2 regions of the Viridibacillus sp. KH_047 genome follow, and region 2 is predicted to be linked to the other one. Evidence: riboswitches for the same ligand, from Rfam matches in the RefSeq annotation. Region 2 holds a riboswitch; the other holds the start of a gene.
What was found. A riboswitch is a leader RNA that binds a small molecule or an ion and turns the genes downstream of it on or off. The one in region 2 is predicted to bind cobalamin.

Region 1 (4,373 bases), 1.0 Mb from region 2:
CGTCTTGAACTATTGGCCTGGTGGCGTCATAGCCACCAGTAATATTTTCTACAGTAAGCATACTTACGCACCTTTCGTTCTTCTTTGTCGGAAAAAGATATATGAAAATACTGGCGCACCAATAAGTGCAGTAATGACACCTATTGGTAACTCTGTTGGCGAAATAATCGTACGAGCAACTAAATCACAAACAATTAATAATGATGCTCCATTTAAAAACGATAAAGGTAATAAATGACGGTGATCTGCGCCAAATAAAAGTCGTGTCATATGCGGTATAACGAGTCCAACAAAGCCAATTGTTCCAGACACTGCAACTGCAGCACCTGTTAACATAGATCCGCCTATTAATATCAGAATTTTACTTTTCTTCACGTCAACACCAAGATACTTGGCGCGTTCTTCTCCAAATAACATCGCATTTAATTCACGACGGTTTAACCATAATAAAAACGAACCGATGAGTACAAAAGGCCACACCATTTTGACATACGGCCATCCGCGCATTGAGACGCTTCCCATAAGCCACCCAATGATTTGCCGTAACTCATCACCTGTTAAGGCGATTAGCAATGAAATAACCGAACCTAAAAACGAACTAGCGATTATACCAGTCAAAATCAGTGTTTCCATTTTCATAGTACGATCGATTAAACGTGCAAAAGCCATCACACCCATCATCGCCAATAAGGCCCCTAGCATGCTGAAGGCTGGTAATGTATATATACCAAAAACAGGGGTCGAAATGCCGAAAAAGAGCGTCACCACAGCACCTACCGAGGCACCAGATGACACTCCTAACGTATACGGATCGGCGAGAGGATTCTTCAGCAATCCTTGGAAAGCCGCACCCGCAATTGCCAGTGAGGCTCCTACTAAACCTGCAAGCACAACACGCGGCATGCGTATTTTCCACAATATATTCGTTGCTGTTGGATCCGCTGCCGTATTCCATAACGTACTAATTGGTACTTTAACAGAACCAATTGATACACCTAGCCAAATGCTAACAATTAAAATCAAAATGGCTATGATGTACCCTAAAAGTGTTTTCTTCACTCAAAAGCCTCTGGATATACTGCTTTTGCAATGACCTCTAAGCCTTCAGCAAGACGAGGACCTGTACGACTTGTTAAGTTCGCATCAACTTGAACAACTGCATCATTTTTAACAGCTGTGATACTATCGAACCCTTGACGTTTTTTCACCTTCTCAACAATATCTTTTACATGGTTGTATTTCACAATAATTGTATCTGGATTACGTTTCACAATTTCTTCAGGGTCAATTTTGAACCAACCTGTTTGATCTGCTGTGACGTTTTTAATATTAGCTAGATCAAACATTTCTTGCACAAATGTATCTTTACCTGCTGTGTAAATATCAGGTTCATCTGATGTTTCGACGAATGCGGATTTTTGTTTTACATCTTTTACTTTTGCTTGCACTTCTTTTACTCTTGCTTTCATATCATCAGTAATCTTCTTAGCCTCATCCGTTTTACCAGTAATGTGACCTATTTGTTCAATTGTTTTATACGTTTCATCAAAATTTCCAGCGTTTTTTACAACAAAAACTTTCAATCCAGCATCACGTAATTGTTGGAGACCTGCTTCAGAAGTACCTAAAAGTGTTTCGTGTGCAAATACAACTTCTGGATTTAAGCTAATAATTTTCTCGGCGTCAAATTCCATCCCACCGACTTTTTCTTTTTTCGTTGCAGCTTTAGGATAATCATCATTATCCGATACAGCAGTAATTTCTTTTTCTAATCCTAACGCGAAAAGAATTTCTGTATTACTTGGTACTAGAGTAATAATGCTCTTTGGTGCTTCTGTAAATTTCACATCATTGCCAAGTGCATCAGTCACTGTTAATGGATATCCTGCTACCTGTTGCTCTGTTGCTGGCTCACTATTTTCCTTTTTCTTTGCATCATCCGTTTGGCCACAGCCTACTAACACACCTAGTGCTAAAGCAAACACTAAACTAAATTGCCATATTTTCTTCATTTACATTTCCTCCTTTTTCATAAAAAAAATCTCTCGTTTTACGACGAGAGATACGATGACAGTGAATTTATACATAGCAGTACTCAAAAATGCACTTTTACTGACACCATTTCTATCCGCGTAGTTCTAATTGGTGGTCTCCATGTTGGCAGGTCTCCTGGCTCGTGATCACAGCTTGCCGTGCCTTCCCAAAGCGCTATGCTTTAGTGACAAATTACGACTTGCTCACACATACAGTGGCGGGACCGCATCGGATTTGCACCGACTTCCCTTTTCTCTTTACTAAATCAAAGTAAAGAACCAACATGTTTCACATATACAATTTTTTATTACATCTTGTACAATTATACAGAAAATTAAATACTTGTCCAAGTTGTTAATAGGCTTGATGGAATTATTAGTAATAATACCTTGTGACATAAATCGATGAAGTCTAGCCATTTTCTCATTAACTAGCCGAAATCATTCTTTATCTTTCATCTGTTCTTTATATAAACAAAAAGACTATTCCACACTTTTTCAGTGCGAATAGTCTTTTTATAAGTACCTCTTAGTTTCATCAGCTTATTCGGCATCTGTAGCAAAAAGGTTCCTTTTATAATTACATTTTCTCAGGTGCTGATACGCCAATTAGTTTTAGTGAGTTGGCAATTGTTGTACGAACTGCTGTAATTAGAGATAATCGTGCTTCTGAGCGATCTTTATTGTCAGCATCTAATACTTTTTCAGCATTGTAGAAGCTGTGGAAAGTTGCTGCTAGTTCTTGAATGTAGTTAGTAATACGGTGTGGTGTGCGATTCTTCGCAGCATCCGCAACAACTTGTGGGAAGTCCCCTACTTTTTTCAAGACATCAATTTCTTTCTCTGCATTAAGAAGATCTAAATGTTCTTCAGATGCTGCTAAGCCTTGTTCTTTTGCTTGGCGCAAGATTGAAGAAATACGAGCATGTGCATATTGTGCATAGTATACAGGGTTTTCATTTGATTGCTTAACAGCTAGGTCAAGGTCAAAGTCCATATGTGAATCACCCGCACGCATTGCAAAGTTGTAACGTACTGCGTCTAAGCCGACTTCTTCAACAAGTTCACGTAAAGTAACCGCGTTACCTGTACGTTTACTCATTTTCACTTTTTCGCCGTCTTTCATTAAGTTCACCATTTGAATGATTTCAACTTCTAATGTGTCACGATCGTAACCAAGTGCTTCGATTGCCGCTTTCATACGTGGGATATAACCATGATGGTCAGCTCCCCAAATGTTGATAAGTTTAGTGAAGCCACGTTGAATTTTATCTTCATGGTATGAAATATCTGGTGTTAAATATGTGTAAGAGCCGTCATTTTTTATAAGTACGCGATCTTTGTCGTCGCCAAATGTTGTCGAGCGGAACCAAGTAGCGCCTTCTTCTTCAAATACATGACCATTCGCACGAAGTTTTTCTAAAGCCTTTTCAACTTTACCTGATTTATAAAGTGATGTCTCAGAATACCAAACGTCAAAGTCTACACGGAAGTTTGCTAAGTCTTTTTGTAATTTACCAAGCTCTAATTTCAAGCCATGTTCACGGAAAAATTCAAAGCGCTCCTCATCTGACTTACTTAGAATCGAATCACCAAAATCAGCAGCTAGTTTACCTGCGATGTCGATAATATCTTGACCATGATAACCGTCTTCAGGCATAGTAGCTTCTAAGTCTAATGCTTGTTTGTAACGAGCTTCTAAAGATGCTGCTAAATTATTGATTTGATTACCTGCATCATTGATGTAGTATTCACGTGAGACATCATATCCTGCAAAGTCTAAAACGTTACATAATGAATCCCCTACAGATGCTCCTCGGGCATGTCCTAAGTGAAGGTCACCAGTTGGGTTAGCTGATACAAATTCAACTTGTACTTTTTCATTAGCGCCAGCTTGAGAACGTCCATATTCAGCGCCTTGCGCTAAAACAGTTGTGATTACTTCCGCTAAATAGTCTTTGCGTAGCACAATATTCATAAAACCAGGACCTGCGATGTCGATTTTCTCAATAGCAGTACCTGTAGTATCAAGGTTTTCAATAATAGCTTCAGCGATTGCACGTGGTGGCTTTTTGGCTAATTTTGTAAGTTGCATAGCTATATTAGTTGCATAGTCGCCATTCGTCTTATCCTTTGGTGTTTCTAAGTGTATATTCAATGTTGATGTATCTTCTAAAAGACCTGCTTTTGATACTGCTGCAAGAAGCGCTTCTTTAATCGCATGTTGCACTTGTTCTACTGCGTTCATTATTTTCCCTCCGAGTAATTAATTTCTAAAGTATAATCGCCTACTGATTGTCCACCAACGATTAGATCATAGTTTAAATAAAATCGTCCGCT
Region 2 (4,373 bases):
CGAATGAAACAATTAATGAATATATTAAAAAAGCGGTAGATGGTATTCATGCAAAATATCAAAAAGATGGTTTTGTTAATAATACGAACTCAATGGCAAGTATTATTATGGGACTAGCAACAGCTGGAGAAGATTTAACAACGGACAAATGGAGTTATGAAAAAGACGGTAAAAAAGTTAATATTCTTGAAAAAATGATTGATGATTACCAATTAGAAGACGGTTCATTTAAATGGATGATCAAAGATACTAAAACAAATTTAATGGCGACTGAACAAGTAATCATTGCTTTAGCAGACGCATTGAATGGGAAATCAACATTTGCAAGATTAGCAGCTGGGGATGTACCAGATACTAATCCACCAGTAGAAAATCCAGATACTGATGGCCCAACTGAACTTACAGTGGGAACAATTTCAAACAAAACAACTTTAGTAACTGGAACAACAGTAGCAAATGTAAAAGTCTCAATATATAATGGAACTAAATTACTTGCATCAACAAAAGCTAACAGTAAAGGAACTTTCACGCTAAAGATTCCAGCACAAAAGGCAAATGTGAAATTAGTCGTAAAGACTACAGACGAAGCTGGCAATGCTGGTGTAACAAAAACAATTACTGTATTAGATAAAATTGGACCAACGAAACTCACAGTGGGGACAATTTCAAACAAAACAACTACTGTAAAAGGGACTACAGAAGCAAAAGCAACTGTTTCTATTTATAAAGGCTCTAAACTAAAATCAACAAAAGCGAGTAGCAAAGGCAACTATACACTGGAGATTCCAAAACAAAAAGCGAACGTAAAATTAGTCGTTAAAACGAAAGATACAATTGGTAATAAAGGTGTAACAAAAACAATAACTGTAAAAGATAAAATTGCACCAAAAAAACCAACAGTATCTAAAATTACATCGAAAACTACAAAAGTAAAAGGTAAAACTGAAGCAAAAGCAACAATTACAATATACAATAGTAAACATAAAAAAATTGGCTCAGCTAAAGCATCAAGCAAAGGCAATTTCAGTGTGAAAATCAAAAAACAAAAAGCAAATACTAAACTATCAATTTACGCAAAAGATGAAGCAGGAAATAAAAGCAGCAAACTGAGCGTGAAAGTAAAGTAATGGTCATGTGAGAAAGGGCAGTCCTAAAAGTCGGTAAAAACCGGCCTTTTAGGACTACCCTTTTTTTATTTGGAGCTGTCTAACTTGATTATTGTTTTGAAGAAGCTTAAATTACGTAAAGGGTTTTGGGGATATTTACAATATAATTCTCTTAGTGCAAAACCTAAAAGGAGCTGATTATTTGATTATCATTTTAGAAAATATTAAGGATTTAGCCTTTTTATTAATATTCATTTCTAGCGCTATTTATTGTAGGCAGCTTAAATTAACTAAGTGGAAAAGAAGACTTTCTAAAGGCGGGATGACAATGTATCTAATTACTTCAATTGCACTACCTGTTTACGCAGCTATTTATCTTCTTCTTCTTCTGGGAACATAAAATATGCTGTACTGTCTTATATTAGGGAATTACATCAATCAGAGATTGAATCTAAGCGGCTGTTTTCGCTTATTTCTAAGTGCAAGTGATATGATAAAATAATCATAGAAAAATAGTGAAAGAGTGATTCAATGCAGGTCAATGTGAAGGATACAAGTTTAGTGCTTGAGGGCGGAACATTCCGTACATTATTTACGTCAGGCGTACTCGATGCTTTTTTAGATGAAGAGATAATGATGCCACATGTTGTCGGTATTTCAGCAGGGGCTATTAATGCCTGTTCATATGTGTCGGAGCAAAAAGAGCGTTCACTTCGCGTTCTTGTTAATTATCGTCATGACAAACGCTATATAGGCATTCGTAATTTTTGGCGAGAAAGAAGTTTATTTGGATTAGACTTTGCTTACAATATAATTCCAAATGAGCTAGATAAATTTGACTGGGATAGATTCCAACAATTCGAGGGAACAGTAAAATTTGGTGTTACAAATGCGTATACAGGGGCCATAGAGTATATGGACGCACTTGATATGGATAAGGAATGTACATTATTGCGCGCTACTTGTGCAATTCCTGTATTGTTCCCAGAGATTAAGATAAATGGTACTCCATACTATGATGGGGGATTAGCAGATCCAATTCCTATTCAGCATTTAGTAGATGAAGGTTTTGAAAAGCATGTGCTTGTGTTAACTCGACCAAAAGGCTATCGAAAAGTAATAGATCGCCAAAGTAAATTAGTCATGAAGCTCCTTCGTAAACGATATCCCAATTTAGTAAAAAGCATGGAACAACGTGTGGAGCATTATAATGCCTCGCTCGATTATTGTGAACGTTTGGAAAAAGAGGGAAGAGCCTTTATTTTCAGGCCAGATGCACCATTAAATAGCTTCGAAAAAGATTTAACTCAGATGCGAGCAAATTATGATATGGGCTATAAGAAAGCCGCAAAACAAATGGATGAATTAAAGGGTTTTTTAAATATATAGAAGAGCAAAAACAGATTCTCAGGTGCGAGAGTCTGTTTTTGCTCAAGTAGGAGAAAACCAATTTTTAAGGTCTATTATGTAGAATATTGAGTTTTTATGTACAAATTTAATTTAATTTTTCCGAAAAGTATAGATTTTTTTTATTATTGTGATAAATTTATAGTAAGTGAATATCGTATGCCAGAATTAGGTGCATTAAAATGCATAAAAGGGAATTCGGTTTAATGCCGAAGCTGTATCCGCAACTGTAAGTGCTGATGAAATAAGGAATGCCACTGTTAATTAACGGGAAGGCCCTTAAAGTAAAGTGAAGCATGAGCCAGGAGACCTACCTATTTCATAGCGTATATCTACTCTTCGGATTAAAGTGAGTATACGGCAAAAACAAACAACATTTGACGTTTTTTTGTCTTATTATTTTTTTTGTCTTATTATTTTGTGTCTTTAAGCTATTTCTCCGTGGAGAAGTAGCTTTTTTGTGTGTACAAATTTTTATGATGGAGACTAATTATGAAAATGCATTTCTCACTATTCGAAAGTAACAAAAATATGTAAGAGGGGGATTCAAAATGAACTACATGTTAAAACGATACATAAGCTTTACTTTAACCTTTGTACTGTTTTTATCTTTACTAACACCGTTTTCAGCTCAAGCGGAAAATAGTACAGAACTAGGAAATGAAAATATAATAGAAAATATTGGGGATGAAACACAATCTGAGGGGAAAGTTGATCCTGGAGAGTCTGTACCACCGACAATAGAAGATACGGAGAAAGCAGAAAAAACTGAGAAAATAGAAGAAACGGCTGAACAAGGAGATTTAACAGAACACGTAAAACCAACTGTAAATGAAAAACTAGTCGAATCAATCGAAAAAGTAAAAGAGTTCTATAATAATAACAATAAAAAGATTAGTAACATAGTGATTAGTTCACATAGTGGTTACTGGTCGCTAACTGCTATGTATGCTCTAGGCATCGATGTTCAAAAGTATCAATGGGAACCTGGCTTTGAAATTACCAGTGAACATTCTTTTTGGGTGAAACCTAAAACTGCTGCTTCAAGCACTTCAAATGAAGATGCAGGTACTATTATAGGTGCTTATATTCTAGGGTTAGATCCTACCAACCTTGGACAACGCAACATTGTTGAAGATTTACAAAACAAACAACAAACTGACGGTAGCTTTTCCACAGCATATGGTGAATCTTGGGCATCAATTGCGCTAGGCTTAGCAAATGCAGACTATAATAAAGCCAAACATTTAGAAGTAATATTAAAGAAACAAAATAGTTCAGGATTATTCTCTGGATTTGGTTCATCTGATGATTTAGATGTAACAGGTTGGGATTTAACTGCATTAACGCTATTAAATAATGCTGATAATTCTAATGAAACAATTAACGAATCTATAAAAAAAGCAGTAGATGGTATTCATGCAAAATATCAAAAAGATGGCTTTGTTAATAATACGAACTCAATGGCAAGTATTATTATGGGGCTTGCTGCAGTTGGAGAAGATTTAACAACGGACAAATGGAGCTATGAAAAAGACGGTCAAAAAGTTAATATTCTTGAAAAAATGATTGATGATTACCAATTAGAAGATGGTTCATTTAAATGGATGATCAAAGATACGAAAACCAATATGATGGCTACCGAACAAGTTGCAATTGCTCTAGCAGATGCATACCGTCAACAATCAATATTTGCAGAGTTAAAATCAGCAGATATTCCAGAGTTAAATAATCCAAAACCAATAGCACCAGAAAATATTGATCCATTGAAAAAATATACAATACCTGTACAAATAAATAAACTTAATGATATAAAACCTGACGCATTCAAAGAAGTTATAGCTAAAACAGATTTTACAG

Region 1: another riboswitch for cobalamin. It lies ahead of AC3IS5_RS18270 (ABC transporter substrate-binding protein); the one in region 2 lies ahead of AC3IS5_RS13495 (Ig-like domain-containing protein).

Annotation. Positions count from the first base shown of each region.
Region 1 covers NZ_CM174479.1:3,728,334-3,732,706, forward strand. Annotated here, with positions in the region: gene AC3IS5_RS18260 (adenosylcobinamide amidohydrolase) at 1-61, opposite strand, end outside; gene AC3IS5_RS18265 (FecCD family ABC transporter permease) at 64-1,059, opposite strand; gene AC3IS5_RS18270 (ABC transporter substrate-binding protein) at 1,056-2,012, opposite strand; cobalamin riboswitch at 2,143-2,332, opposite strand; gene argS (arginine--tRNA ligase) at 2,614-4,281, opposite strand; gene AC3IS5_RS18280 (YwiB family protein) at 4,281-4,373, opposite strand, start outside.
Region 2 covers NZ_CM174479.1:2,731,575-2,735,947, reverse strand. Annotated here, with positions in the region: gene AC3IS5_RS13510 (Ig-like domain-containing protein) at 1-1,127, shown strand, start outside; gene AC3IS5_RS13505 (hypothetical protein) at 1,309-1,506, shown strand; gene AC3IS5_RS13500 (patatin-like phospholipase family protein) at 1,638-2,495, shown strand; cobalamin riboswitch at 2,667-2,846, shown strand; gene AC3IS5_RS13495 (Ig-like domain-containing protein) at 3,065-4,373, shown strand, end outside.